DNA from 3 places in the Mesorhizobium sp. M0217 genome. Region 3 is predicted to be linked to each of the others. Evidence: riboswitches for the same ligand, from Rfam matches in the RefSeq annotation. Region 3 holds a riboswitch; each other region holds the start of a gene.
What was found. A riboswitch is a leader RNA that binds a small molecule or an ion and turns the genes downstream of it on or off. The one in region 3 is predicted to bind thiamine pyrophosphate.
Positions count from the first base shown of each region.

Region 1: linked by a shared signal. The riboswitch ahead of NKJ18_RS21135 (YkoF family thiamine/hydroxymethylpyrimidine-binding protein) and the one ahead of thiB (thiamine ABC transporter substrate binding subunit) in region 3 are both predicted to bind thiamine pyrophosphate.
Region 2: linked by a shared signal. The riboswitch ahead of thiC (phosphomethylpyrimidine synthase ThiC) and the one ahead of thiB (thiamine ABC transporter substrate binding subunit) in region 3 are both predicted to bind thiamine pyrophosphate.

Region 1 covers NZ_JAMYSN010000014.1:26,329-36,264, reverse strand. The annotation lists gene NKJ18_RS21165 (GcrA cell cycle regulator) at 1-359, opposite strand, end outside; gene NKJ18_RS21160 (hypothetical protein) at 446-820, opposite strand; gene NKJ18_RS21155 (LexA family transcriptional regulator) at 901-1,563, shown strand; gene NKJ18_RS21150 (ABC transporter substrate-binding protein) at 1,732-2,739, opposite strand; gene NKJ18_RS21145 (ABC transporter ATP-binding protein) at 2,736-3,518, opposite strand; gene NKJ18_RS21140 (ABC transporter permease) at 3,515-4,357, opposite strand; gene NKJ18_RS21135 (YkoF family thiamine/hydroxymethylpyrimidine-binding protein) at 4,613-5,221, opposite strand; TPP riboswitch at 5,212-5,324, opposite strand; partial or broken gene NKJ18_RS21130 (GSU2403 family nucleotidyltransferase fold protein) at 5,535-5,924, shown strand; gene NKJ18_RS21125 (hypothetical protein) at 6,190-6,441, shown strand; gene NKJ18_RS21120 (DUF2934 domain-containing protein) at 6,597-6,836, opposite strand; gene NKJ18_RS21115 (hypothetical protein) at 6,929-7,144, opposite strand; gene NKJ18_RS21110 (DUF1236 domain-containing protein) at 7,243-7,572, opposite strand; gene NKJ18_RS21105 (hypothetical protein) at 7,915-8,217, opposite strand; gene NKJ18_RS21100 (hypothetical protein) at 8,378-8,707, shown strand; gene NKJ18_RS21090 (hypothetical protein) at 9,081-9,302, opposite strand; gene NKJ18_RS21085 (hypothetical protein) at 9,569-9,936, opposite strand, start outside.
Region 2 covers NZ_JAMYSN010000025.1:35,492-45,427, reverse strand. The annotation lists gene hemA (5-aminolevulinate synthase) at 503-1,714, shown strand; gene NKJ18_RS27170 (ATP-grasp domain-containing protein) at 2,280-3,584, shown strand; TPP riboswitch at 3,808-3,924, shown strand; gene thiC (phosphomethylpyrimidine synthase ThiC) at 4,028-5,863, shown strand; gene thiO (glycine oxidase ThiO) at 5,860-6,861, shown strand; gene thiS (sulfur carrier protein ThiS) at 6,830-7,027, shown strand; gene NKJ18_RS27150 (thiazole synthase) at 7,031-7,804, shown strand; gene NKJ18_RS27145 (thiamine phosphate synthase) at 7,801-8,406, shown strand; gene NKJ18_RS27140 (hydroxymethylpyrimidine/phosphomethylpyrimidine kinase) at 8,397-9,158, shown strand; gene NKJ18_RS27135 (hypothetical protein) at 9,180-9,353, opposite strand; gene NKJ18_RS27130 (hypothetical protein) at 9,812-9,936, opposite strand, start outside.
Region 3 covers NZ_JAMYSN010000027.1:22,863-32,798, reverse strand. The annotation lists gene NKJ18_RS27775 (ABC-F family ATP-binding cassette domain-containing protein) at 1-588, opposite strand, end outside; gene NKJ18_RS27770 (thiamine diphosphokinase) at 590-1,249, opposite strand; TPP riboswitch at 1,412-1,526, shown strand; gene thiB (thiamine ABC transporter substrate binding subunit) at 1,570-2,577, shown strand; gene thiP (thiamine/thiamine pyrophosphate ABC transporter permease) at 2,798-4,396, shown strand; gene thiQ (thiamine ABC transporter ATP-binding protein) at 4,393-5,157, shown strand; gene NKJ18_RS27750 (M48 family metalloprotease) at 5,489-6,895, shown strand; gene NKJ18_RS27745 (RNA polymerase factor sigma-32) at 6,992-7,849, opposite strand; gene NKJ18_RS27740 (amino acid ABC transporter substrate-binding protein) at 8,247-9,020, shown strand; gene NKJ18_RS27735 (amino acid ABC transporter permease) at 9,158-9,838, shown strand; gene NKJ18_RS27730 (amino acid ABC transporter ATP-binding protein) at 9,835-9,936, shown strand, end outside.

The DNA of each region.
Region 1 (9,936 bases), on a different contig from region 3:
GCCGATGGCTGACGGCTCGGTTTGGCGGCCGGTTTGACCGGCGCGGCCTGCTTCGAAACTCCTACTTCCCTTACGAGCTTGCTTGGCTGCGCCGGCGGATTCCTCTTGGCGGTATTCTCGTTTGCCGCAGTCTTCCCCGTCGCATTCTTCCTCGGTCGGCCGCCGGACCTGCCGCCTCTGGGGTTGGCGAAGCCGATGGTCTTTAACGCGCTGTTGCGGTGGACGATGCCGATGATGGCATTGCGCGAGACCGGACTGCCGCGCAGCGCCGTGAAGCGGACGGCGATCCCTGTGGCCGACAGGCCATCCCTCAGCCAGACGGCGATCTCCTGCAATTCGGTGTCGGTATAGGCAGTCATGTCGGTATCCATTGATTGCGCGCGCAAAGGCCGAGCGCCGGCCCCGAGGGCCCACGGGAAAAAATCAGAGCGGATGGTCGGTGCGGTCAGCCGATACTGGCGGCCGGCAGCGAGCCGGCGAGATGTCGCAAGGCGGCTTCGGCGGCCGCTTTGGTGAGGGCGGAAACCGCCCTGCCCGTCAGCCGGTCGAACAGGATGACGGTGCCATCTTCCGTGCGGATGCAGGAAAGGCCCTGCCCGCCGGAAACAGCCCTTGGCGCACCGGCGGCGCCATGGGCCGAAGAGGTGGCCGGAGCCGGGAGAGGAGCGGCTCCGGCCGTTCCGGTCGATCGGGGGAACGACGGTTCGACCGGATCCGGGGCAAGAGCCCCGGTTTGCGTCCGGACCGGGGAGGAGGACAGCCCGGACGATGGGAGAAAGCTGAGGATGCCTGCGGAAACGCTTGCGGTTTGTTCGATCATGCGCTAAGCGTACGATATGTACGAAACGTACGCAAGCGAAATCGTACGTATTGGACGATAAATTTCAGGCAATTTGTACGATGCAGGAACCGAGGCACAGATTGCAGCAGGCACGGGCGGAGGCGGGTTATGCCTCGCCGAGCGACGCCGCGCGGGCATTGCGCGACATCAACAAGAACACGCTGATCAGTCACGAGAACGGCAACCGGCCGCTGTCGCGCAAGGCGGCGGAGAAATACGGCCGCCTGTTCGGCGTCGATCCCGGCTGGCTCTTGTTCAACGGTGACGGCGGCAGCCTTGCGGGGGGCCATTTCGGCTTTGACGAGTCGGGCCGGCAGATCCCGATGCCGTCGCTGGCCACCGTCGATGTGCCCATCGTCTCATGGATCAGCGCCGGCGAACTCGGCAGCCAGGACATGGTGGTCAATCTGAGCGACTATCCGACCATCCCCACCACCGATCTGGAGCAGGGCCAATGGATTGCTCTGCGCGTCGACGGCCCGTCGATGAACAAGATCTCGCCACCGGATTCGATCATCTTCGTCAACCTCAGGGACAAGCGGCTGGTGACCAATGGCTGCTACGTCATTTCGGACGAATCCGGCCAGGCCACCTACAAGCGCTACCGCCCCAACGAGAACCCGCCCTTCCAGCCGGCCTCCTACATGGACATCCCGCCGCCGGCGCTCGAAGGCGCCATCACCATCATCGGCCGGGTGAAGCGCTCGATGATCGATATGTGAGGGAGAAGGCGGTGAGGCGCAATCTCCCCCCTCGAGGGGGAGATGGCCGGCAGGCCAGAGGGGGTCGCCGCGCGTAAGGCGCTGACGTCCTCTGTCCGCGATAGGAAGTCGCGTCAGGACGTACCGACCCCCTCTGTCGCCTTCGGCGACATCTCCCGAGGGGGGAGATTACGCGCCCAAAAACTCGTTCGTAAAATACCCCCCTAAATCCGGCTTCTCCTTCAGAACCTTGCCATCGCCATCGAGCAATATGCCGGCGTTGAAGAGATAGGTTCCCATCGCCTCGATCTTGGCCTTGTCGATGGTGCCGATGACGCCGGCCTGGCTTCTGAGGAAGTGCCCGTCGACGAGCATCTTCAGCGAAGCGTGGATCAGCGCCGGGTCGGTCAGCGCATCCTTGTTGGAAGCGATCAGCAGATCGCCGGCTTCCTGCGGGTGATCGCAGGCAAATTGGTAGCCGCGCCGCGTCGCCTCGACAAAGGATGACGCCGCCTTTGGATTTGCCTGGAGATAGGCATCACTGGAGGCGATCAAGGTGGTGTGCTCGTCGGGCACGCCGTAGTCGGCGTAGCGGAAGCCGCGCTGCCTGACGCCTTTCAACTCGGCAGCGACGCCTTCCCAGGTCGAGACCTCCAGCGTGAAGTCGACCGAGCCGTTGGCCAGCGCCTCATAGGCCGAGGTGCCTAATGTCACCGTCTCGAAAACGCCCTTGCCGCCATCGTGGCGGATGATGGTCGAGATCAGCGTGTTTTCCCAGGCGCTGCCGAAGCCGCCATAGGTCAGACCGTCGAGATTCCTGGGACTCTTGATCTCGCCGCGATCCGCGTTGAAGACCAACCGGCCGGTCTCCTGCTGGACCACGGCGTAGACCGCCTTGAGATCGGCGCCGGCAGCCCGCTGGGTAAACAGGCCAACGCCGGCAATGCCGAAATCGGCGATGCGGTTGGCGACCAGCGTGCCGGCGCCAGTATCGCCATAGGGCAGGATCTCAACATCGAGCCCGGCCTCGTTGTAGAATCCTTTGTCGCGGGCAACGAACAGGCCGACATGGTTGGTGTTGACCGTCCAGTCGAGCGCAACGGTGATTTTTTGCGCAGCCGCATGAGCGCGCGAGGCCAGCGGCAGTCCGGCAGCCAGCGTCAGCAGCAAAGCCTGCCGGCGTGTGAATTCGGTCATGAAAAACTCCTTTGAGCGGTCTGCGGAAACAAGCCCCGGTCAGTCCCGGGATTGAGCAGCGTGTCGAGGATGTCGGCTTCGAGCGCGGCGGCCTGGCGCGCGGCATCGCTGCCGGTGGTGCGCGGGCGCGGCAGCGGCACGGCAATCTCGCCGATGATGCGGGCCGGCCGCGCCGACATCAGATAGATGCGATCGGAGAGGTAGACGGCTTCGCGCACGTCATGGGTGATCAGCAGCGCCGTCCAGCGTTGGCGCTGCCACATGCCTTCCAGCCAGCGCTGCATACCCGCGCGGGTCAGTGCATCCAGCGCGCCAAAGGGCTCGTCGAGCAGCAGCATGTCGCGCTGCTGCACCACGGTGCGCAAAAGGGCGGCGCGCTGGCGCATGCCGCCGGAAAGCTCGGCCGGCCAGGCGCGCTCGAAACCGGCAAGGCCGAACTCAGCGAACAACGGCGCGACGCGTTCGCGCGCCGCCTTGCGGCCAAGACCCTGCACTTCCAGCCCCAGCGTCACATTGTCGATGACGCGCCGCCACGGCATCAGCGCGTCGCGCTGCGGCATGAAGGCGAAGGGGCTGCCCTGCAATGGCGCGCCGTCGAAGCGCATGTCGCCCTCGCCTTTCAGCGCGCCGGTCAGCAACTGGAACAGCGTCGACTTGCCGGCGCCGGAAGGGCCGAGGATGGAGACGAACTCGCCGGCCGCGACATGAAGCGAAATGCCGGCGAGCACCTCAAGCGCGCCGAAGTTCTTCCTGATGTCCCGGAGTTCGAGCCGCGTCATTGACGGTTCTCTTCTGCAGCTTCAACCTTGCCGTCGCGGCTTTCGCTCCCTGCATTCTCCCAAGGCATGGCGAAGCGCTGGACGAGCACCGCAATGGCGAACAAGACAAGCGTGAGCGCGGCGCTGACGGCGACCGCGGCGAGCACCAGATCGGGCCGAAAGTTGTTCTTGGCATTGAGCATGTAGATGCCCAGCCCCTTCGCCGCCCCCGCATATTCGGCGAAGATCGCGCCGACGACGGCGTAGGTGATGGAGATGCGCAGCCCGGCGAAGAAATAGGGCAGCGCCGAAGGCAGGCGCGCCAGCCAGAAGATGCGCCAGCGCCCTGCCCCCATGGTGGCGAGCATCTGCGAAATCGCCTTGCTGGTCGCGGCAAAACCCTCGACCAGCGCCACCATCATCGGGAAGAAGGTAACGAGCGCCACAAGCAAGATTTTTGGCATCAGCCCGAAGCCGAACCACAGTACGATGAGCGGCGCAATCGCGACCAGCGGCAAGGTCTGGCTGATAATCAGCAGCGGAAACAGCGCGCGGCGCAGCGGGGCCAAGAAATCGACCAGCGCCGAAAGCACGAAGGCAGCGACCAACGAGCAGGCGAAGCCGGCTGATGTGGCGCGGATGGTGGGCAGCGTGTTGTCGGCAAGGGCAGCGCGATGCTCCCAGGCCTGCTGCAGCACGCGCGACGGCGCCGGCAGCATGGTGGGCGCAGCGCCACCATAGCGGGCGTAGAGCTCCCACGCCGCGAGGAGCAGGGCGGAGGCGCAGGCGGCGGGGATGGTCTTGGCGATGGCTGCGGCTAATCTCCCCCCTCGAGGGGGAGATGTCGCCGAAGGCGACAGAGGGGGTCGTCTCGCATAGAGCGCCCACGCCTTGCCGATGCGAAAAGGACGTCGGCGCTCCACGCGCTGGGACCCCCTCTGGCCTGCCGGCCATCTCCTGCTCGAGGGGGGAGATTCGTGGGCATCGCGGTCTTCGCCAATCGCCAATGGCTCCCCTCCTCTCTGTGCTGAGGGGTCAGAGGCATCTCCTCCACGCAATGGGTCAGATAAACCAGCCACGGCAATATCCTCAAGGAACGACGCTTGAGCCGCGGCTCAGACGGCGCTCGGGCTGTTCGCCGAGATCGTGATGTCGAGGGTGACGTGGCCGGCGCCGGGGCCGAAGCGGCAGAAGGCCTCGTTGAGCGTGGCAAACACCGCACCGGCATCGCCACGCAATTTGGTGCAGAAGTTCTTTGAGCGCTCAAAGACGCCGGACTGTTTCAGGAAATCGATGCAGCCGTAGATCTCGTCCATATGGTCGCCCGTGCCCATAACGTAGAGCGAGAACTGCGCCGCCACCGGCTGGCCGGTCGACGGCGTGGCCTGGACAGCGCGGATCGCGGCGATCTTGCGCTCGTCCAGCGGAATGGCGGGGCCGCCGGTCTCGTCGGAGCGGCAGATCGGATCGTCGGGCTCGCCCGGACAGCCGCGCGAGATCGCCGCCGAAAGCACGCAGTGCTTGCCGCTTTTGGCCGCCGCGACGAACAGGTCGCGCATGGCGGGAAACAGCACCTCGGGCGGCCCGACCATAAGGGTCGAGATGTCATCGGTTTCGATCCGCAGCCGGTCGCGCCAGGGATCGAGCGCGCCGAGCGCGCCGAGGATGACGCCGACGAAATCGTCGGTCATGGGATAAAGGGAAATCTGTGCGCCTGAAAACATCGCCCGCCTCGCTCCGCTGGTATTATCCAGATCAGCTTTAGGGTCCGAAGGCTTGCCGCCCTCATCTCAGCCCCGACGATACGGAGCACCCCTGTGGATGGGCGGGTTAAAGCACCGTTCGCGGCATTGGGGAAGCCGTTTGTTGAGGCACTGCGGGAAAGTGTTTTGGGCCAGACGTGCCGGGCGCCCGGGCGTTAACAGACGACTCGTCAGTTCGTTGCGTTATAACGTTTCCACGAACTTCTTATAACTGCGTTGAAATTCAAGCTGATAAACGTAATTATAAGAAAACGGCAGAGACTCCGCGCAGCCCTTACGGTTTCTGGATTTCCTTATCCGCGACCCCATCCGGACTGTGCTCCTGCATCGCTCGGGCTTGCCTGTGCTGGTCCCCTCGCCCCAGCGCTACGCCATCCACAAGCTGATCGTCGCCTCGCGACGCGGGCCGAGCGCTGGCGCCAAGCGGGAGAAGGATCTCCATCAAGCGCGCCTGCTGACCCAAGCGCTCGAAGCCACGCGTCGCCAGGACGACCTTGCCTTCGCCTTCATGGAAGCGTGGGACAAGGGCGAAAACTGGCGCGAGACGATCCGGGGCGGCTTGAACCTGTTCGACGCCGCCACGAGGGAAAACAGTCACACCATCCTGGGGAAATCCCTCCGCGAAATTGGTGCGACTCCTGAAGGATTCACGATGCGGGATTAGCTGAAGCGACCGCTGCTATATTCATTTCCATCGTCCCAACCGTACGAAATTGGCTTGACGCCTATTCGTACATAAAGTACGATATCTCTTTTCGCAGAGAGGAATGTCCTTGAGCACAGCGAACCATGTTGCCTTCGCCGATCTCTCTCGGCCTTTGCTGTCACCCCCGTCGTTGCCGCCGCCTTTGTTGCCGCCGCCTTTATTGCCGCCCCCTTTGTTGCCCTTGTCATTCGATCAGTGCGAACGCCTCGCCGGGGCTTGGCGAATGGCCAGCCAAGACATCGCCGACGACATCCGCTTCATCCGCCAATATCTGAAAGTCGTTGCCGAGAAGGACGAGAGGCTGTCGACCGGCACCCTTGTTCACAGCCGCGCCTATGTCGAGGCCTGCGCCGGCTGGCTGCCACAGACTGTAACGCGCTATCTGCGCCACCTGCGCCAGATCACCGAATGCGAACTGGCCATGACAGCTGCCGGCATTCGCTTTGCGCTGTCGAGTTATGCCTGGGAGGCATGAGGGCGCCTGTCGCCAAACACAAGGAATTGCGCTGCCCGTCGCAGGCGCAATTCGTCAGGTTGAGAGGCTCGGGCGCGCCTGAACGGCGGGCGCCAAGGATGGCCCGGCCAGCGAATTCCGGCCTTGCTTTATTTCGACTGGCCTTATTTCTGGCCTTATTTCGATTTGGCTTTGCCGGACTTTGCGGCGGCAGGCTTCGCTGCCTTTGACTTGGCGGCTGCCTTGGCGGGCTTGGCGTCAGCTTTCTTCGCCGCCTTTTTGGGCTTGGCGACCGCGCCATCGACTTCAGCCGTGGCCTGCTCCCAGTGTTCCTGATGCGCGCCTTCAGGCCGGCCGGCCTTTTCCCAAATCTCGTGCGCGCGCTGGCGAATGCGGTCCTGTTTGTCGTCCGTCACTTAAGCCTCCGTGGTTGGGTCCGGTCGGTTGGTCCAGATTCCACGAAAACATTAGCCGAAAATTCGGCCGGCGTCTTGAGTGACGAGACATCTCAGCGCGGGTCGGAAATCACCGCAACGCCGAGCAGCGCCGCTTTCTTGACGATCAGCCCCGCGAGGTCGGCATCCGAACGATCGGTGCCGGTGCGCTCCCGCAGGAGCGCGATCGCTTCCTTCATCGATAACAGCGCCGTGTTGCGCTCGGCCAGCAACTTGTCGCAACACGCCGCAACATTGGCGGAGTTCGGGGTCTCGACATGCGGCAACATGGCAATTCTCCTTTCATCATGTTCGTCATTCGGCCCTGCCGCCCTTTTGGGAAGAACGACAGGGCCGTATCACCGATGAATGGTTAGGTTGTCGAGCGTTACTCGACCACCTCGACAATCCTGCGCGTGCTGGGGTCGACCAACACGGTATGGTTGTCGACGACGGCGTATCTGTACTGAACGTCGGGAACCTCCTGCAGCTCGACAGTGTCAGGCAAGGCAGTGCCGACATTCAATTCGACGCCGAGCAGATTGACCGAGGCAAGCGGATGTTTCTTTACGTACTGGTGCACGACCGTGCGCTGTTCCGGGGTGATGATCACCTGCTGCTGTGCCGGCTGCGTGACGATGACCTCGTCGGCGGCGGCAATGCCGATACCAGCGATCATGGCGAGCCCGGCGACGGCGGGAATAAGGATGGTTTTCATCTTCGTCTCCTGTCGTTGTTGGCGAGCTCCGCCGTGTTCCCGCATGAGGCGAAAACAGCGCAGATCGAGGTGGCGGGCTCCTGGAGGCAAACGCAGCCGGTACGGTCTTGTTCCGCAAGCGGAGACTAAATTGATCGGCTTCTCGGTCATGCCAGCAGAACCCGCACCCGCAAGATTCGCATTGAAGCACAATCCCTCAGGAGACCTTCGACGCGGACGATGCACGGCTCCAAATTCCGGTGGCGATCGCGGCCGGCGCCGGCATTGATCCGGTGACCGCGTCGCCCGGCCAGGACCGGAACCGACCGCCTTCGTGCCACGCCGTGAAGTTTCAAGCAAAGGTCATTGCTTCGGCGGCTGCGCAGGCACCTCGCCAGGCTTGATCACCGGCGTCTTGCCCTGGTCCGGCGGCGGCTGCGTCATACCCTGGTCACCACTGGGCGGCGGCTGCAGCACGCCGCCGCAGGGACCGAGCGTGCTGGTCGATTCGCCACCGCCATTGGCGACCGGCGGCTTCCGAGCATCGTCCTGAGGCTGCGCCTGGCAAGGCGCGGCAGGGCCGTGCTGGTCGCCATTGTCCTGCGCAGCCGCCGGGTCGGGCAGCGCCAAGAGCAGCACGCATGGGATGAGGGGGAAAGTCTTCATGGTCCAGCTCCTCTGGATTCATCTCCTTGGCAAAACAGACTAGTCCTTGGCAAAGCAGACTGGCGGCAATTGGTTCCACGGAGATGGAGTGGTTGCCGGAACCTGACAGCCGGAAGTGAGTTCCACCTTCTCGACGCAAAGCCGCCCAGAGGAGGCAATCATGGAAGAACGAAACAGAAAACCCAATGACGAGGTCGAGGCGCCACCGAGCAAAAACGATGCCCGCGACAGGATCGCCAATGACGAGGTGGAAGCGCCGACGCCGCGCCGGCAGGATTGGGATGCGCTGCGTGGCGCAACGGTCCTGCCCGACGGAGCAGATGAGGAAAGCCTACCGGACACCACCGGTGTCGAGAAGGAAGGCGAATTGCCCGAGGAGGATGACGACAACCCCTACCAGGACAGTGACGATGCCTTGCCCGACGACGCCGAGGAAGCCGCCATTGGTCACGACCTGGCGAGGCGCGGCGGCCCGTTCGACGACGTGTAAGGGCAGCGACCGCGGACTTTCGAGAGGTTTCCCGGGACGTCCACGCCGTCACCAGTTGGACCAAGTATGAGCTGAAGGCGATGCCGGAGCATCGCGATATTTCGAAGGATCCGGCTGGCCGGATCCTTCGTTTAAGGCGCCTTGGCGGTTTGGCTTAGCCCTTGTGTCAAGGGCTGGACGGCGACAATCTCGGCACCTTCGACAGCCGAGAACGCGAAGCCCAATATTTCAAGCGCCGTCGAGGGCCGCTCGCCTGAAATCTTCAAAGTGCGCAAGAAATCCCACCGCGGGCGGTGCAGACACGCTCCGGCATCGCGGCGCTGCGAACCGGGCCATCGACCGCCGGCACTTGAGTGCCGACGGGCTCTGACCTTCAATTCGACCCGGGATCGCCGAGCGCCTCGGTGACGAAGGACGCCGCGATCAGGTCGTCGGCGTCGAGGCGTAGGGAGCCTTCGACACCTCCCATGATGGCTGCGACCTTCTGGAAGGTCTGCATCTCGTGTTCAGTAACGCTGGCGTCTCGCATCCTGGCTTTCAGATCGGCGATGCGTCGGCCCAGTGAGGCCGACGTTCCGATTTCTCTGTTCGACATGGTGTCCTGCTCCTCCCCCAACCCATGCTGTGGACGTACTCAAGGCTGCCTATATATAAGGCAGCGCGAATACAGTCGCCGCAACGCGCGATATCTGGGAAGGTTCCGGCGCCAAATAGTCACGAAATAATACGTGGTGGGACTCGGGTATGTTAAGCGCCGACGCGGCGATAGACACCGCAGCCAGCGGCTGCGGCCATCGGCCTGGCCAACCCGTGTCGCGGGTCGCGAACGCGGGTCGGACTTTGATCGCCGCGCGCGAACAGTCAGCGAGAGGCCGGAACCACGCCGGACGCCGAGCGCGCCGTTTCGGGCGAAAACACCACGAAAGCAAAAACCAGAACGGCAGCGGCGATAATGAGCGAGCCGCCGGCGACGATCGGTTCAAGCGCCGGGTTTCCCTGCAGCATCACATACAGCGCCGGCAGCATGATCACCAAGCCGAGAGTGTAGAGCCCGTAGTGGATCATGGCGACGCGACGCGCCGCCTTTTGCGGATTGAGCGCGTAGTAGCCGCCGAAGATGGCGCTCGTCACCCAACCGAGCAGATTGATATGCGCGTGCGCCGGAAAAGCGGCGTGGTCGCCCGAGATCGCCATCTGCAGGCCGGCCGCAATCCCCAACATCAGGAACA
Region 2 (9,936 bases), on a different contig from region 3:
TTCCGATTCTGAGGCGACTCCGAACCGGCTGGACCGACGATGACGTCGGCACCGTCAAGATGATCCGGCAGGCCAGCACGTCCAAAAGCTGCGTATGGCGTTTGCAGAGCGTTTCGCCGCCGAAGGGCTTCAAGGGCTGTTGCGCGACAAGACGCGGCCCTCGCGCATTGCGGCTCTCGGGCCCGAAAGCCCGCCGAGCGCAGCTCTGACAAGGCCGCGACAGGAATCGAACGACGACTGGCCAGAATTATGAAATCGCTTGCGACACTCATGCAATTTCAGACATTTCAGTAACAAATAGATTTAACATTCTCTTCACTTGCACTTTGGGGCGCGTTACCCGAATTAGCTGGAGCGGCCGAAACCCCCGCAAGATCAAGCGCGTAGTCGAAATCCAATCTTGCTGGTGCTTGTCGAGGGATGCGACGCGATGGGCCGGCGCAGGTGCGCTGTGAAGCAGCACTGAGCGCGCCGAAAAACGGCTTCCCAACAGGAGATTGATTTGGATTATGTGCAGTATTTCGCCGGAAGAATCGAGCAACTCAAAGGCCGTGGCGGGTATCGTGAATTTGCCGATCTGGAGCGTCAGTCTGGCAACTTCCCAAAGGCCTGGCTCAATAGGCCCGACGGCCGAAAAGAGATAACCATTTGGTGCACTAATGATTATCTCGGTATGGGGCAGCACCCCAAAGTGCTATCGGCAATGAAGCGCGCCATCGATGCCAACGGCGCAGGATCGGGAGGATCCCGCAACATTGGTGGCACCAACCATTATCACGTGTTGCTCGAGCGGGAGCTTGCAGCTTTCCACAACAAGGAAGCAGGATTGATTTTTGTTTCCGGCTTCAGCTCAAACGATTCATCATTGAGTACATTGGCATCTTTGATGCCGGACACAATTATATTTTCTGACGCGCACAACCACGCTTCAATTATTAGTGGATGCCGCAACAGCCGGGCCGAAAAGCGCGTCTTCCAGCATAACGACGTTGCGCATTTGCGGGAGCTTCTGCGCAGCGTAAATCCTGCAAGACCCAAGATCATTGTTTTTGAATCGGTATATTCAATGGACGGTGACATTTCACCGATCAAAGATATCTGTGACATGGCGGACGAATTTGGCGCAATGACGTTTCTGGATGAAGTTCATGCATCGGGAATGTACGGTCCGAAAGGCGCCGGCATTGCCGCGGAACTTGGCATCATGGATCGTCCAACCATCATCGAAGGGACGCTAGGTAAGGCGTTCGGCTCGATGGGGGGTTATGTGACCGGACCTGCCTCCATTGTTGACAGCATACGAAGCTTCTCGATCGGTTTCATTTTCACCACGGCGCTTGCGCCAGCGCTAGCGGCTGGTGCGCTGGCAGCGCTGCGCCATCTTCGCGATTCAGATTCAGAACGAATTGATCTGCACCGGAAAACGAAACTTTTAATCGGATTGCTGAAAGAGGCGGGCATCCCCGTCATGCCGACCCGAAGCCACATCATTCCTGTGCCTATTGGTGATCCATTCCGTTGCAAGGAAGCGTCCCGCCAGCTTCTGGATCAGCATGGAATATACGTTCAGCCAATTCTGGCGCCGAGTGTTCCGGTGGGAACCGAGCGGTTCAGGGTGACGGTTACGCCTGCCCATAGTACGACAGATATTCGGACGTTCGTCGATGCGCTCAGGCAGGTTCTGCTGCGGGACAATCTTGGCAAGGCTGCCTAATGTAAATGCTGGGAACGACAGGGCGCGCAGCCTCAGACCTGATTATATCAGCCGGGCTCGCCGAGGTGGAAGCGGCGGTCAGCGATCCGGTTCTGACGCCCGATCGCATCTTCGAATGTCATCGGAAAGCAGTTCCGTAACCCGCAATGACAGCTTTCGCGATCTTAAATGATGTGACTCCATGATTGAATGGGGCCGTTTGACGACTCGCTGCTTACACATCGGGCCGGTTCCAGATTCAGGGCTCACCATGAGCCGGTATGACCAGAGCGCATGTTCTTGTGCTGCGAGTTTGATGTGGCTTGGCGTGCCCTACCCGAGGGGTAGGTCACGCCCAGGCCCACGGGATCACACACCAACCCCAGCTAACCTGGTTTGAACGGAGCAAGCCTCCGACGCCGCCCTAATCCGCTGCAACAGATCCTTCAAATCAATTTACAAGATTTTTACAACCGTCAGTCGTTGACAATGGTACGGCACCCCGAGTCTGAGGTCCGGCACGGCCACAAAAGTGACACCGGTACCCTCGGACCGCCGCCAGCACGCAACATCGGGATTAACAGCAATGGTAAGAAGAAGAGCGCTCATATTGGTCGAAGGCCATAGGGGTACTGGTCAGCTATACGTCCAAGCGGCTCAGTGTCTTGGTCTTCATCCAATTACTCTGACGGCTGATCCACCTCGGTACGACTATCTTTCGGCGGAAAACGTTGAGGCAATCCGTGTCGACACTGGCAATCTCGAAGCGTTGGTCCGCGAAAGTTCGCGGCTGCGTGCTACCCACGACATTGCTGGCATTACTGGCTTTGCCGGGGACCATGAATCGATCTATGCGACAGTTGGCAAGCTTTGCCGGCATTTCGATCTACCGGGACCGAACCCTGAATCGATTGAACGAAGCTGCGACAAATTCAAGCAACGCCAACTCCTCGCGCAGGCCGGCGTTCCAATACCGGCCTATCGGTTGGCAGCGAATGCGGCGGAGGTAGAAAGCTCGGCTGCAGAGATCGGCCTGCCCGTGATTCTTAAGCCGGCAGTAGGCAGCGGCAGCATGGGTGTCCGATTGTGCCGCAGCCTCGAAGACGTAGCCGAACATACGACCCATCTATTGGGCGGAAAGCACATATGGCGGTCTACACCGAAAATACTCGTCGAAGAATTCGCACAGGGCCCGTTCTATAGCATTAATGTTATGGGGAATGAGGTCGTTGCGATTTGCGCCAATGACTTTGGTCCCCTCCCCCATTTCGTCATACGTGAGGTGACGTATCCGGCCCTGCTAACCGATCAGGAGCGTGAGCGCATCGCCGATGTTTCGCTGAGCTGTTTGCGGGCTCTCGGCCTTGGCTGGGGGCCAACTAACATTGAACTCCGGTGCACGAAACGCGGTCCAGTTGTCATTGAAGTCAATCCGCGTCTTAGTGGCGCGCCCGACCCTCAACTGGTCCAGTTAGCTTACGGTGTCGACCTCGTCACCGAGCACATCAAGCTTGTCATTGGCGAGGAATGGGATCTGCGCAAAAAGCATTCGCATACTGCGGCCGCGCGATTCCTGCTTCCTGATCAAGATGGCACCCTCGACTGGATTGGTGGCGACACTCAGGCAGCTGCTATATCAGGTGTGGCCGAGGTCAAATTGAATGTTGAACCCAAGACACCGATCGTCAGGAAGGGGGATTTCCGAGACTGGATTGGACATGTCATTGCCACTTCGCCCAGCCGTGCTGAAACCGAGGGCGCCCTTCAGCGAGCGGTCGACTTGATCGAATGGTCGATCACCCCTTTTCCGGCGACAATAAGAGGTGATCGAGAGCACGATGTTTGTGGGGCGTTCGGGCGGCCCACCAGTTCTGTTCCGATCAGGCATTGACGGCTTAAGATCCTTGAAACGCAGCAGTTCCGTCTACGTCAATGTCACATCAAGTTTGACGAGGCAAATGCAGCTTTGGCCACACCTGCCTTGTCTCCCGCGGAACTTCTCCGCGACCCATGGCGAGGCCGTCGGCCCAATTTGGGCCCAATTTGAATGCCGCCCACCGCCGCCGCAGGACGAACATGCGCTTGACAAGACAACGCCGGCCCGTTCAACTTGAGGCATTCACCAGGGGAGTCCCGGCAAGGGGCTGAGATACTGCTGGCTTTCGCGGCGCAGTGACCCGTTGAACCTGATCCAGTTCATACTGGCGTAGGGACGGTGCAAGCGCTCTGCGGGAGTTCACGCCCGAGGTCCTGTTTCGGCAGGTCGACAGAAGCGTCTTTTCATCCTTCCGGCACAGAACTGGGTCTCCAATGCATGAGCAAAGGAGCCTCAAGATGAATGCCCTCACCCCAGCCGTCTCAACGGGGCCGCTGCCTGCTTCGCGTAAGATCCACAAGCCCGGTGCCATCCACCCGCAGATCAGGGTGCCGATGCGCGAAATCTCCGTCCATCCGACAGCCGGCGAACCGCCCGTCACCGTCTACGATCCGTCGGGCCCCTATACCGATCCGGCTGTCGAAACCAGCATCGAAAAAGGCCTGGCCCGGCTTCGCCACGAATGGATCTTGGCGCGCGGCGATGTCGAGGTCTGCGACGGCCGCCATGTCCGGCCGGAGGACAACGGATTCGCGACGGGCGAACGCCTGACGCCAGAATTTCCCATCCGCCACCGACCGCTCAGGGCCAAAGCAGGCAAGGCGGTGACGCAGCTTGCCTACGCGCGCGCCGGCATCATCACACCCGAAATGGAGTTCGTCGCCATCCGCGAGAACCTTGGTCGCGAGATCCTGCGCGGCAAGCTTGAGCGCGACGGCGAGGCTTTCGGCGCGACGCTGCCCGATTTCGTCACGCCCGAATTCGTGCGTGACGAGGTGGCGCGCGGACGGGCGATCATCCCCGCCAACATCAACCATCCCGAGAGCGAGCCAATGATCATCGGCCGCAATTTCCTGGTCAAGATCAACGCCAATATCGGCAACTCCGCCGTCACATCGTCGATGGCGGAAGAGGTCGAAAAGATGGTGTGGGCGATCCGCTGGGGCGCCGATACGGTGATGGACCTGTCGACCGGCCGCAACATCCACAACATCCGCGACTGGATCGTGCGCAACGCGCCGGTGCCGATCGGCACGGTGCCGCTCTACCAGGCGCTCGAAAAGGTCGGCGGCATTGCCGAGGATCTGACCTGGGAGGTCTACCGCGACACGCTGATCGAACAGGCCGAGCAAGGCGTCGACTATTTCACCATCCACGCCGGCGTGCGGCTGCATTACATCCCGCTGACCGTCGACCGGGTGACGGGTATCGTCTCGCGCGGCGGCTCGATCATGGCCAAATGGTGCCTGCACCATCACCGGGAGAGCTTCCTCTACGAGCACTTCGCCGAGATCTGCGACATCGCCAGAGCCTACGACGTCTCCTTCTCGCTCGGCGACGGCCTTCGTCCGGGCTCGATCGCCGATGCCAACGACGCGGCGCAGTTCGCCGAGTTGGAAACGCTCGGCGAGCTGACGCAGATCGCCTGGGCGAAGGATTGCCAGGTGATGATCGAGGGGCCTGGCCACGTGCCGATGCACAAAATCAAGGCGAACATGGACAAGCAACTCGCCGTCTGCGGCGAGGCGCCGTTCTATACGCTTGGACCGCTGACGACCGACATCGCGCCGGGCTATGACCACATCACCTCAGGCATTGGCGCCGCGATGATCGGCTGGTTCGGCACCGCCATGCTCTGCTACGTCACGCCCAAGGAGCATCTCGGCCTTCCCGATCGCAACGACGTCAAGATCGGCGTGATCACCTACAAGATCGCCGCCCACGCCGCCGACCTGGCGAAGGGCCATCCGGCAGCGAAAGTCAGGGATGATGCGCTTTCCCGCGCGCGCTTCGAGTTCCGCTGGGAGGACCAGTTCAACCTGTCGCTCGATCCGGAAACGGCGCGGTCCTTCCACGACCAGACTTTGCCCAAGGAAGCGCACAAGGTGGCGCATTTCTGCTCGATGTGCGGACCGAAATTCTGCTCGATGCGTATCTCTCACGACATCCGTGCCGAGGCGCAGAAAGAGGGCATGGCGGCGATGGCGGCGAAATACCGCGAGGGCGGTGATCTCTACCTGCCGGCGGACGAGACCGGGGCACCGCTCATACCTCAGCCACGTGAGCCATCATGAAGGTCTTGGTCAAAGGAGCGGGCGTTGCTGGCCTCACCGCCGCCTTCGAGTTCGCCGCACGCGGCGCGGCGGTTACCGTTGCCGAGACAAGGCCTGCCCTTGGGGGCAATGCGTCGTGGTTCGCCGGTGGCATGTTGGCGCCGTGGTGCGAGCGTGAAAGCGCCGAGCAGCCGGTGCTGGATCTCGGAAGCGACGCCGCCGACTGGTGGGACGCCGCAACGCCAGGCTTGGTAGCACGACGGGGAACGCTGGTCTTGGCCGCGCCGCGCGATGCGGGCGAGCTCGACCGGTTCGCCAGCCGCACGACGGGCTATCGGCGCGTCGAGGAAGATGAAATTGCCTTGCTGGAGCCCGACTTAGCCGGCCGCTTCCGCCGCGGATTGCTGTTCGCCGATGAGGCTCACCTCGACCCACGCCCGGCGATGGCGGCACTTCATGACAAGCTTGCGACCATGGGTGTCAAATTCCACTTCGGCTGCGACGCCCGGCCTGTTTCGGGTTTCGCCCGTCAGATAGACTGTATGGGAATGGCAGCGGCCGATGACAGGCTGCGCGGTGTTCGCGGCGAAATGCTGATTCTTCGCACGCCTGATGTCTCGCTGTCGCGGCCGGTCCGTTTGCTTCATCCACGCTTTCCGCTTTATGCCGTGCCGCGCACCGATCACCGTTTCATGATCGGAGCGACGATGATTGAAAGCCAGAGTGCCGGACCGGTGACGGCGCGTTCCATAATGGAGCTGCTGGGTACCGCCTATGCCCTCCACCCGGCCTTTGGCGAGGCCGAGATCGTTGAAACCGGTGTCGGCGTCCGCCCAGCCTTTGCCGACAACTTGCCGCGCGTCGAAACCAAGGGTGAAATCATCGCGATCAACGGGCTCTATCGTCACGGTTTTCTCCTGGCTCCCGCCATGGCGCGCCAGGCTGCCGACCTGGTTTTCAGTCAAGACAGAACCAAGGAGCTTGCTCATGAAACTGATGGTCAACGGCGAAGCGCATGAGGTTGCCGCCACCACGCTGGCCGAGCTGCTTGCCGCGCTCGACTATGAGGGCGATTGGCTCGCGACCGCCGTCAACAATGACCTCGTGCACAAAGCCAACCGGGCGGAATTCCAGTTGAACGACGGCGACCGGATTGAAATCCTCTCGCCCATGCAGGGCGGCTAGGCCATGATCGAGCTTTATGAAGCCGAGCTTCCGTCGCGCCTGCTTCTTGGCACGGCTCAATATCCTTCGCCGGCCATCCTTGCCTATGCAGTCAGGGCTTCGGGCACGGCGGTGGTGACCGTCTCGTTGCGCCGTGAAATGGCAGGCGGCAGGGCTGGCGAAGAATTCTGGTCGTTGATCCGCTCGCTTGGTGTCAGAATCCTGCCCAACACTGCTGGCTGCCACTCCGTCAAGGAAGCGGTCACGACCGCACAAATGGCGCGCGAAGTCTTCGGTACGAACTGGGTCAAGCTCGAAGTGATCGGCAACCATGACACCCTGCAGCCGGATGTTTTCGGTCTGGTCGAAGCCGCCCGCATCCTGTGCGAGGACGGTTTTGCTGTATTCCCCTATACCACCGACGACCTTATCGTTGCCGAGCGGCTGCTTGCGGCGGGCTGCAAGGTCTTGATGCCGTGGTGCGCGCCGATCGGTTCCGCTCTCGGACCGATCAACATCACGGCGCTGCGCTCGATGCGCGGACATTTCCCAGATGTTCCGCTGATCGTGGATGCGGGGCTCGGACGGCCGTCGCACGCGGCAACCGTTATGGAGCTCGGCTTTGACGCCGTACTCCTGAACACCGCGGTCGCCAAGGCGGCCGATCCGGTCGGCATGGCGCGTGCGTTCGGCAAGGCGGTCGAGGCCGGTCGTGAAGCTTTCGGCTCGGGTATGCTTGAACCGCGCGACGTCGCCGTGCCGTCGACGCCGACCATCGGCAGGGCCGTTTTTTCATGAAGCTCGATCCCTTCTACCTGATCGTCGACAGCGCTGACTGGGTCGAGCGGCTGGTCCCGCTCGGCGTCAAGCTGGTTCAGTTGCGCATCAAGGATAGGGACGAGACCACGCTGCGGTCGGAAATCCGCCGCGCGAACGACGTCTGCGCGGTCCATGGTTGCCAACTGATCGTCAACGACTATTGGCGCACGGCAATTGAGGAAGGCTGCGACTTCGTCCATCTCGGCCAAGAGGATTTGGCTGCGGCCGACCTGCTGGCGATTAAGTACGCCGGATTGAAGCTCGGGCTTTCCACGCACGATCATCTAGAACTGGAAATGGCCATCGCTGCCGAGCCCGACTATGTCGCGCTCGGCCCCATCTATCCCACCGTCCTGAAGCAGATGAAATGGGCGCCGCAAGGGCTCGAGCGGATCAGCGAGTGGAAGCATCGGGTGGCGCCGATCCCATTGGTCGCCATTGGCGGCCTCAACCCCGATCGGCTCGACGGTGTTTTCGCGGCTGGTGCGGACACTGCGGCGGTGGTCACCGACATCACGTTGAATGCCGATCCCGAAGCGCGCACGCGAGAATGGATCGAAAAGACAAAGCCATGGCGCTGAGGCGAGAACCGCATGTGCTCGTGGTCGGCGGATCTGACTCCAGCGGTGGGGCTGGAATTGCACGCGATATTGAGACGATCTCTTCCATTGGCGTCCGCACCTGCCTGGCTGTCACAGCGCTGACGGTGCAGACGCACGAAGCCGTGATGAAAATCCATCCTTCGCAGCCCGATCTTGTGGCCAATCAAATGCGCGCCGCGCTGCGGGCCAACAAGGTGGCGGCAATCAAGATCGGCATGCTTGCAACGGCCGAGATCGTCGTAGCCGTCGCGGCTGTGCTCCGCGAAAATCCACAGGTGCCGGCAGTACTCGACCCGGTGCTGGCCTCGACGTCAGGCCGGGCGCTTCTGGACGCAAGGGCCATCGCCGCAATGAAACGCGACCTGATGCCCCTTTGCCGCCTCGTCACACCCAATCTCATCGAGCTGGCGCTTCTTGTTGGCTTAGAGCCAGCGGTTGATGAAGACGGCGCGGTGTGGCAAGGCCAGGAATTGCTGGTGGCCGGGATGCAGGCCCTGCTGATCAAGGGCGGCCACGCGGCGGGACCCCGATCGATCGATATTCTGTTGCGCCCCGATCACGAACCAGTCCGCTTTGACACGCCGCGTCTTGCCGCATCGATGCGCGGGACGGGCTGCATGCTGGCCAGCTCGATTGCGGCACATCTGCCGAAGGCGCAATCAATCGAGTACGCCGTGCGCCAGGGCAAGCTCTTTGTGTTAGAAAAGCTTCGGAAAACCCCAGCCGAATAGCCGTAGAGCCGGCTCAAGCGTTCAGCGGCTGACGCTGAAATGGAAGCCGTAGCCCTCCTGCCCTTTTTTCACAGGGCGTGACGGGATGAGGCCGCTTTGCAGATCGGAATTCAGCGGCGCCGAGACAAGCTGCCCTGCCAGGCCGGGAAAGTAACGGGACTCTTCCTGCGGCGAAGCGCACTGCCAGTCAGGCATGGGGATGCACTTGTGCCTCCTGGCGAGTGTAAGGCCGCAGGAGCGAGCCATTTCAGCGCGGCGGGGGCCGCCGGATCTGGCCCCGCAGTGCTGGAGCAAAGCAAAGGCCGGTTTGAGTGGGTGGGGAGAGAGGGCCGCGCGCCTCTCTTCCCGCTACATAGGAAAGGTGCCGCTAGGCACATCCATGTCGGCGCAGCCGTGCCGCGAAGCGGCCCAAGAAAGAAGAGCGTACAAAACGGAAGCACCGAAATGCCCGCCAGCGGGACCAAGTCAGATCGGTGCAGGAGAAAGACCGTGGCCCTGAGACCGTCTCAACAGGGCGGCCGTAGGAGCATCAGCAACGCGCCGCCGTCAGGCGGGATGCGGAACGGACGGCCCCCGGCGAAGGGCGCCGTTCTCTTTGAGCTGCGACCCTGGTGAGCGCCTTCGTGCCTAAAGCTGTGCCGTCGGGCTAAGCTTCAGCTTAAGATCGTTCTGAAAAGCCGAACATGGTTCGTCGAGGTAACCCTTGAGGGAAGGATCCTTGTCGGGTTCCCTGTTTTTCGACAAAATCGCCCTGCAGAATTTATATTGCGATTTGGCG
Region 3 (9,936 bases):
GCGGCGGGTCTGGCCACGGTCGACCCAGACAGTGGCGCGCGAGACGCGTTCGAGGAAGCGACGGTCGTGCGAGATGACGATCAGCGCCGAAGACGTCCGGACAAGCTCTTCTTCCAGCCATTCGATGACCGACAAATCGAGATGGTTCGTCGGCTCATCAAGCAGCAGAATATCGGGTTCGGGCGCCATGACGCGGGCAAGTGCTGCGCGGCGCGCCTCGCCGCCGGAGAGATCGTTGGGGTTCTCCGTGCCGGCGAGGCCGAGATGCTCCATCAGATATGTGGCGCGGTAGGGATCGTCGGCAGGCCCAAGCCCGGCCTCGACATAGGCGCGCACATTGGCAAAGCCGTCCATGTCGGGCATTTGCGGGAGATAGCGCACCGTTGCCGAAGGCTGGCGGAAGACCTCGCCGTCTTGCGGCTCGATCAGACCAGCAGCAATCTTCAGGAGCGTCGACTTGCCGGAGCCGTTGCGGCCGACGAGCGCGATCTTGTCACCGGCGGACGCCGTCAGTTCGGCGCCATCGAGCAGCGGCGTGCCGCCAAAGGTCAGTCTTATGCCGTCGAGGTTGAGAAGGGGCGGGGCCATGTCAGCTTTCAGGCAAGGGGTAGGGGTGGGCGAGCAGCAGCGCGCGGCCATGGCCGAGCGCGATTTCGAGGCCGCCCCCGGTCGTGTTGGACTTGACCTCGTTCGAGATGGTCAGCGACGAGCCGAACACGACCTCGACATGGTCGAGCGGCCACATCGCGCCGGACACGGTGAGGCCCGAAAGATCGGAAAAGCCGAGCACCGAAAACAGCGTTCCGTCGGCATAGTCGAAGCCGGCCTTGCCAGGCAGCAGAGGGGCGCCTTCCTGCGCTCCGCTGGTCAACAGCAATTTTGTGCCGGCCTCGGCCAGCCGCAGGCTGAGCGCCAGATGGAGGAAGGCGTGGTCGGCGCGCTTGCCGCCGAAAGCGCCGGCCAGCACCAGGCTGGTGGCGCCGCGTTCCAATGCCGCCGCGATCGCCAGTTCGCCATCGGTCTTGTCCTTTTCGGGAGGAAACACCTCCCGCGGCACGGCGGCGAGATCGGCAGGCAGGTCCGCCGGCACGGAATCGAAATCGCCGACCCACAGCTCCGGCATCACGCCGAGCAGGCGGGCATGATCGATGCCGGCGTCGGCGGCGATGACGCGCGTGCCCGCGACCTGGCGGTCGAGCCGCGGCGTGCGGACGAGATCGCCGCCAAGCAGGATGGTGAATGTGCTCATATCCGCTGGCCCTTACCAGCCCCGCCGACGAAACGGAAGGCCGAGCGGCACCGTCACTCTTTGTTGGAGCATGATCTTTTTCCGGAAACGGATTCCACTTTCCGGGATCACGCTCGGGCAAACTTCCACTTGCGTGGCACCTTGGCCGGGCCTATGTGTCGAAACGCTCTAACGGGGTGCCGGACGCGATCTTCGCGGACCGGCTGAGAGGCAGTCTCGCCAACCCGCTGAACCTGATCCGGTTTGTACCGGCGGAGGGATTAGACGCTTCGGACAGCCCGACGCCTCAATTCCTTTCAACACGAATGAAGGAGGCGCCGATGCGCATTTTTTTGTCCCGTCTTGTCCCAGCGCTTGGGCTTGCTGTTTCGCTACTGGCAAGCCCTGCGTGCGCGCAGGAAAAACTCACGATCTATACCTATGAGAGTTTCACTGCCGACTGGGGTCCAGGCCCCCAGGTGAAGAAGGAATTCGAGGCCGAGTGTGGCTGCAGCGTCGACTTCGTCTCGGTGGCCGACGGCGTCGCGCTGCTCAATCGCGTCAAGCTCGAAGGTGCGTCGACCAAAGCCGATATCGTGCTTGGCCTCGACACCAACCTCACCGCGGAAGCCAAGGCTTCCGGCCTGTTTGTCCCACATGGCGCGGTGGCTGAAAACAACGTGCCGGGCGGCTGGAGCGACGACACTTTCGTGCCCTACGATTATGGCTATTTCGCCGTCGTCTACGACACCGAGAAGCTGAAGAACCCACCGAAGAGCCTGAAGGAATTGGTCGAGGGCGATGCCGCCGACAAGATCGTCATCCAGGATCCGAGGACGTCGACGCCGGGCCTTGGCCTGCTGCTGTGGGTTAAGTCGGTCTATGGCGACAAGGCGCCGGAAGCCTGGGCGAAACTCAAGGGCAAAGTGCTGACGGTGACGCCGGGCTGGAGCGAGGCCTACGGCCTGTTCACCAAGGGCGAGGCGCCGATGGTGCTTTCCTATACGACGTCGCCGGCCTACCACATGGTGGCGGAGAACACCGGGCGCTACCAGGCGGCCTCGTTCGAGGAAGGCGAGTATCTGCAGATCGAGGTCGCCGGCATCACCACCACGGGCGCGAAGAATCCGCTGGCGGCGAAGTTCCTGGCCTTCATGACCGGGCCGAAATTCCAGGATGTCATTCCGGAGACCAACTGGATGTTCCCGGCCGGGAAAACCGACAAGCCGCTCAATCCGGCTTTTGATAGGCTGGTCAAGCCGGCGAAGACCTTGCTGTTCAGCCCGGAAGAGGTCGCGGCAAATCGCAAGGCCTGGGTGGATGAATGGCTGGCGGTGATGAGCAAGTAGATTTGGCTGTATAGTCAAAAGATGAGTGCTCTACGGCGCCCCCCTCTGTCCTGCCGGACATCTCCCCCACGAGGGGGGAGATTGGCCTTTACGTTGACTTTCGCCAATCTCCGAAGCTGCAGGAATGAGCGGAGCGCTAAAACCGCCAATCTCCCCCCTCGTGGGGGAGATGTCCGGCAGGACAGAGGGGGGCGCGAAGGAACGCGACGCCCGGTAAAGAGTGCAACGCTCTGACCCCCGCATCACGGCCGGCATTGTCGCGCTTGCGGCAATCGCGCTGCTGATCGGTGGCGCCTTCGCCGGCCTTATCCGCGAAGGCGCGCACGACCTTTCCGGCGCCGCGTCCGCCTTTGACCTCTATCTCCTGCGCGTTGTCCGCTTCACGCTCTGGCAGGCTGCGCTCTCGACTCTGCTTTCCGCCGTACCGGCGCTCTTCGTCGCCCGGGCGCTGTCGCGGCATCCGCGCTTCTTCGGACGCGGCTTCATCCTGCAGCTGTTCACTGTGCCCCTTGCCTTGCCGGCAATTGTCGGAGCGCTGGGAATACTGGCGCTCTATGGCCGCGCCGGTTATTTCGCCGCGATCGGTGGCCAGAGCTGGCCCGACATCTATGGGCTGTCGGGCATCCTCGTCGCCCACGTCTTCTTCAACCTGCCGCTGGCCACCCGGCTGTTCCTCGAAGCGCTGGGAACGGTGCCGGCCGATCAATGGCGGCTGGCGAGCCAGCTCGGCATGGGGGCGAGGCCAGCCTTCCGGCTGATCGAGTGGCCGGTGCTGCGCGCCGCGCTGCCGGGCGTCGCCGGGCTTGTCTTCATGCTTTGCATCACCTCCTTCACCATCGTCCTGATCCTCGGCGGCGGGCCGGCGGCGACGACGCTGGAAGTCGCCATCTATCAGGCGCTGCGTTTCGACTTCGATCCGGCGCGAGCGGTGACGCTGACGGTGCTACAGATCGCGCTGACTTTCGCCGTCATGCTGGCGCTGACGCGGCTCGGCGCCAATGTGACCGGCGACGCCAATTTGCCTGTCGCGCCGCGCCGCTATCACTTGGCCGGCAAAGCAGAAACAGCGTTCAACGCCGTCCTGATCGTGCTCGCCTTGCTGTTCGTCGCCGGACCGATGGCGGCCACCGTTGCCTCCGGCCTCGGCGCCGATCTCGGCCGGCTGGCGGGCGAGAGTGCCGTGCGTCAGGCGACGCTGACCAGCGCCGGTCTCGCCTTCTCGGCGGCGCTACTTTCGGTGGCGCTGGCACTGTCGCTGATCATGGCGCGGCGGGCACTGTCGCTGCGCCGCCGGTCCAGTGCCCGTTCATTGCTCGAACATGCCACCGACACCGGCGCCGGCTTCGTCCTCGTCGTGCCGCCCATCGTCATCGGCGCCGGCTGGTTTCTCCTGCTGCGCACGGTCAGCGATGTCTTTGCCATCGCGCCGGTCATGGTCGTCACCGTCAATGCGGTGATGGCGATGCCCTTTGCCATCCGCGCGATGCGCCCGGCCTATGATGCGGCGAGCGAGCGCCATGAAAAGCTGTGCGCGCAGCTCGGCATTGCGGGCTGGAACCGGCTGCTTCTGGTCGACTGGCCATCGCTCCGGCGGCCGCTGGCCACCGGCTTTGCCTTCGCCATGGCACTGTCGCTCGGCGATCTCGGCGTCATCGCGCTGTTCGGCAGCGATTCGGTGCAGACCTTGCCCTATCTCCTGCTGGCGCGCATGGGCAGCTATCGCACGGCCGATGCTGCCGGGCTGGCTTTGCTGCTCGGGGCGGTCTGCCTTGCATTGGTGGTCGCGGCAGACTGGCTGGGACGGGGAGAGAGATCGTGACGTCCGCTGTGGAGAAAGGCACGACTGTCCGGCTGGACAAGGTCTCGTTCAGCTATGGCGAAACGTCATTCCTGTTCGATGTCGAATTCCATACATCTAAGATCACCGCCATCATGGGGGCAAGTGGTTCGGGCAAATCGACCTTGCTCAATCTGGTGGCTGGTTTCGAGACGCCGGAGTCCGGTCGTGTGCTGATCGGCGGCGCCGATGTCGGCGCCGAGCCGCCTTCGGCGCGGCCGGTGTCGATGGTATTCCAGGAAAACAATCTGTTTGCTCATCTCTCGGTGGAGAAGAATGTCGGGCTCGGCCGCTCGCCATCGCTCAACCTGACCGACGCCGATCGCGCCGCAATCGCCGAGGCGCTTGACCGCGTCGGCCTGGCCGGCAAGGAGATGCGCCTGCCGCGCGAACTCTCCGGCGGCGAAAGGCAGCGCGTAGCGCTCGCCCGCGTTCTGGTGCGCGACCGGCCAGTGCTGCTGCTCGACGAGCCGTTCGCTTCGCTCGGGCCAGCACTGCGCGACGACATGCTCGACCTGGTGGCCGGCGTTCATGCCGAGCGGGCGATGACGGTGCTGTTCGTCACGCATCAGCCGGAAGACGCTCGCCGTATCGGCGAGCAGATGGTTTTTCTGGACAATGGCAGGGTTGCCGCGACGGGACCTGCCGCCGATTTTTTCGACGGCACTGGCCCTGAAGCGTTTCGGCGCTATATCGGCGCAAGTTCGGGCGGATCACGCGATATTGCCCGGAAGCGGACATAATTTACGACCAAACCGGCTACAGGTGATGTGGCGCTTGCTTGCCATGGTCCAGCTGATGTGGCTAGGTCCGCTTAGTACTGGTCCGGCACGAGCCGTGATTTGCCCCCTACAGCGCCGCATCCGGCCGGATGCGTAAACGCTGTAGGTTTTTTGATGTGTGCAGGATTGCCAACGAAAACCGATTTTTCGCTGGCGCGGACCCCGGTCCAAATCATGCGCCGAGAGCTGAAGGAACGCCGTGCTGCCGACCGGCACTGACACTTTGAAACGCAGACCGCTGGTGCGCTTCCTCGCGCTGGCCGGCCTTGCCGTGGCGCTGGCCAGCTGCCAGATGTTCACGCCTCCCGAAGTGCAGGAATCCGGCTTCCAGCCTTCCGACAAGCCGATCACGGTCGACAATGTCGCCGCCAACAGCAAGCTTGCCGAACTGGCGAAGGCACAGCATCCGCGCATCCTTGCCACCTATGGCGGCGAATATTCCGATCCCAAGCTCGAGCGCATGGTGGCCAAGGTTGTCGGCAGCCTGACCGTGGTGTCGGCCAATCCGACCCAGACCTATCGCATCACCATCCTCAATTCGCCAAACGTCAACGCTTTCGCGCTGCCGGGCGGCTATCTCTACGTCACCCGCGGCCTGCTGGCGCTGGCCAATGATTCGGCCGAACTCGCCGCCGTCATCGCGCATGAGATGGGCCACGTCACCGCCAATCACGGTCTGCAGCGACAGCAGCTCGAGGCCGAGGAAGGCCTGGCGACCAAGGTGGTCTCCGATGTGCTGGGCGACAGCCCGACCGCCAAGCAGGCATTGATCCGCGGCAAGCTGAGGCTGGCGCAGTTCTCGCGCAACCAGGAGCTGGAGGCAGACGCGATCGGCATCAAATCGATCGGCGAGGCGGGTTACGATCCCTATGCCGCCGGGCGTTTCCTGCAGTCGATGTCGGCCTATACCGATTTCCGCTCGATCAGCGGCGCCACCGACGCCAGCCTCGACTTCCTGGCTACGCACCCCAACACGCCGCAGCGAATTGATCTGGCGCAGCGCCACGCCCGCCAGTTCGGCGCGCCGGGCATCGGCACGCGCGACCGCGATTCCTTCCTGGCCGGGATAGACGGCCTGCTCTATGGCGACACGCCGGAAGAGGGCTATGTGCGCGGCCAGACCTTCCTGCATCCGGGCCTCGGCGTTTCGTTCACGGTGCCCGACGGCTTCATCATCGACAATTCGGCGGCGGCGGTGACGGCGACCGGTCCCGGCGACATGGCGATCCGCTTCGACGGTGTGTCGATCGACAAGGATCGTGCGCTGACCGACTACATCAGAAGCGGCTGGGTGGCCGGTCTCGACGAGACCAGTGTGCGCCAGGAGACGATCGACGGCAACGAGGCGGCGACAGCGCACGCCGGCGCCGATGGCTGGCAGTTCGACATTGCGGTGATCCGCGCCGGCGGCCAAGTCTACCGGCTTTTGACAGCGGCCCCCTCGGCCAGCACGACACTCGATCCGGTGGCACGCTCGGTCAGCGGTTCGTTCCGCGTGCTCAGCCCCGCCGAGAAAGCGGCACTGAAGCCGCTGCATATCCGCGTCGTCACGGTACAGGCCGGGCAGACGATGGGCACACTTTCGGCGCAGATGGTCGGCGTCGACCGCAAGCTCGATCTGTTCCGCGTGCTCAACGCGATGTCGCCGGGCGCCTCGGTTTCGGCCGGCGACAAGGTCAAGATCGTCACGGACAGATAGCGCCGGTCTTCGTCAGAAACCCCAGCCTTCGTAGTGCTTTTTTCTGAGATAACTTTTCTGAGATAACTCGGGGCGGTACCCCTGTTCCTGGCAATCTCACGCTGCCATGAATTCGGGGTTCTGCTTGACCAGCGCGAGCTTGAGCTTTTCCATGGCGCGGGCCTCGATCTGGCGGACACGCTCCTTGGAAATGCCGAGCGTCTCGCCGAGCGCCTCAAGCGTCGCACCTTCGTCGGTCAGCCGACGCTCCTCGATGATCCTGAGTTCGCGGGCATTGAGCGCGCGGAGCGCCGTCTTCAGCCACATCAGGCGCCGTTCGACGTCGATGGTGTCGCCGGCGACCTCGTCAGGCAATGGATCGTCCGAAATCAGGAAGTCCATCCGCTCGGTGGTACCGGCCTCATCGGCGAGGGGTGCGTTGAGCGAAGAGTCAGGTGCTGAAAGCCTGGAATCCATCTTCTCGACATCGGCCTCGGAGACGCCGAGGGCTACCGAGACTTCGCGGTAGAGCGTGGCGTTAGAGATCGGCTCGGCGCCGTTGGCAAGACGGGCGCGCAGGCGCCGCAGGTTGAAGAACAGCGCCTTTTGCGCCGAAGAGGTGCCGCCGCGAACGATCGACCAGTTGCGCAGGATGTAGTCCTGCATCGAAGCGCGGATCCACCATGTCGCATAGGTCGAGAAGCGCACCTCGCGCTCCGGCTCGAAACGCGCGGCTGCTTCCAGCAGCCCGACATGGCCCTCCTGGACCAGATCGCCGAGCGGCAGGCCGTAATGTCGGAATTTCGAAGCCATGGAGATGACCAGCCGCATATGGGCGACGGTAATCTGATGCAGCGCCTGCTGATCCTGGTCTTCCTTCCAGCGCAAGGCGAGAACATGTTCCTCATCGCGCTCGAGGTAAGGGGCTTTCATTGCCGTGCGGACCATGGTCCGTCCTGCCGTGTCTTCGATCATGCCGCGCTCCTGCTCCCGGACATTTTCGGACGGCCTGGCGGCCGTTATCTCTGTTTGACGCAATTCCGAGGGAAACCGCTTTCCCACTTTCCTGGAATTGCTTCGGGCCTAGCGCAGCCAAGGGTTCTTGAAATGGAAACGCGGCGCCCTACAACAAGCCATGAACGTGCCACACCGGGGATTGGTTCCGCCGCCGATGGCGGTTGTTTTGTGCGGTCCGACAGGGCGCATCGACACCGCAGATCGGGACTATTGGCACCGATCCGAGCTGCTTTGAGAATCTGATTTCTGGATCGTCGTTTTTTTGAAATCTGGTTCCTTATTTTGCTGCGCTGTATCTGTCAGTTTCCGGCTCTCACAAGCGCCGGACACCGGCCAAGGACGGGATCACACAGAAATGAAATGGCTCAAGTCGCTCATCGTCGCCGGAACGCTTCAGGTTCTGGCTGTTACATCAGGCCATGCCGGCGCCAATCTTGACCAGATCAAGCAGGCCGGCACCCTCAAAGTCGGCACCGAAGGCACCTATGCGCCCTTCACCTATCATGATGCTTCCGGCGCGCTGGTCGGCTTCGACGTCGAGATCGCCAAGGCGATCGGCGACAAGCTCGGCGTCAAGGTCGAGTTCCTCGAAGGCAAATGGGACGGGCTGATCGCCGGCCTCGACGCCAACCGCTACGACGCCGTGATCAACGAGGTCGGCATCACCGACGCGCGCAAGGCCAAGTACGATTTCTCCGATCCTTACATCGCCTCCAAGGCCGTGCTGATCGTGCGCGGCGACAACACCGACATCAAGACCTTCGCCGACCTCAAGGGCAAGAAGTCGGCACAGTCGTTGACATCGAATTTCGGCAAGCTCGCCGAGACCAACGGCGCCGAACTCGTCGGCACCGACGGCTTCGACCAGTCGATCCAACTGCTGCTCACCGGCCGCGCCGACGCCACCATCAATGACAGCCTGTCTTTCCTCGACTTCAAGAAGCACAAGCCGGACGCCAATGTGAAGATCGCCGCGCAGGAAGAGAACGCCGACTATTCCGGCGTCATCGTGCGCAAGGGTGATCCGGAGCTGGTCGCGGCGATCAACAAGGCGCTGGCCGACATCAAGGCCGACGGCACCTACAAGAAGATCGCCGACACTTATTTCGGCCAGGATGTCTCGCAGTAAAGACCATCTCCCGGCGGTTTGCCGGCAATGACAAATAGCGGCGGGCCGTCTTTGACGGCTCGCCGTTTTTCGCATGATATGAGAAGCACACAATCGCACTGCCGTCACCGCGGCGGTCTGTGAAGGAGGAGCCGTTCGTGCCGCACTGGCTACACCTGATGCTGGACTCGTTGCCGACACTGCTGTGGGCGGCGTTGATCTTCACCGTACCGCTGACATTGCTGTCGTTCGCACTCGGCCTGTTCGTCGGCCTCGTTGTCGCCCTGGTGCGGCTGTTCGGTCCCAAGCCTCTGGTTGCCGTGGTCCGCTTCTATGTCTGGATCTTTCGCGGCACGCCGCTTCTGGTGCAGCTGTTCCTGATCTTTTACGGCCTGCCTTCGGTCGGCATATTGCTGGACGCTTTTCCGGCGGCGCTGATTGGCTTCACCCTCAACATAGGCGCCTACAGTTCGGAAATTATCCGCGCCGTGATCGGCTCGGTGCCGAAGGGCCAGTGGGAGGCGGCCTATTCGATCGGCATGACCTGGAGCCAGGCGATGCGGCGTACCATCCTGCCGCAAGCCGGCCGCGTCGCCGTGCCGCCGCTGTCCAACACCTTCATCTCGCTGGTCAAGGATACCTCGCTGGCCGCCGCCATCACTGTGCCGGAGATGTTCCAGGCGGCGCAGCGCATCGTCGCCACCACCTATGAGCCGCTGATCCTCTATGTCGAGGCGGCGATCCTTTATCTGGCGATGAGCTCGGTGCTTTCGGCCTTGCAGACGCGGCTGGAGGAGCGGCTCAACCGTTATGGCGGCTTCCTGGAGGCGCGCTCATGATCGGCCTCACCGACATCGAAAAGCGCTTCGGCGACAATCTGGTGCTGAAGGGCGTGACGGTCACCATTGCCGAAGGCAGCGTCACCGCGCTTGTCGGC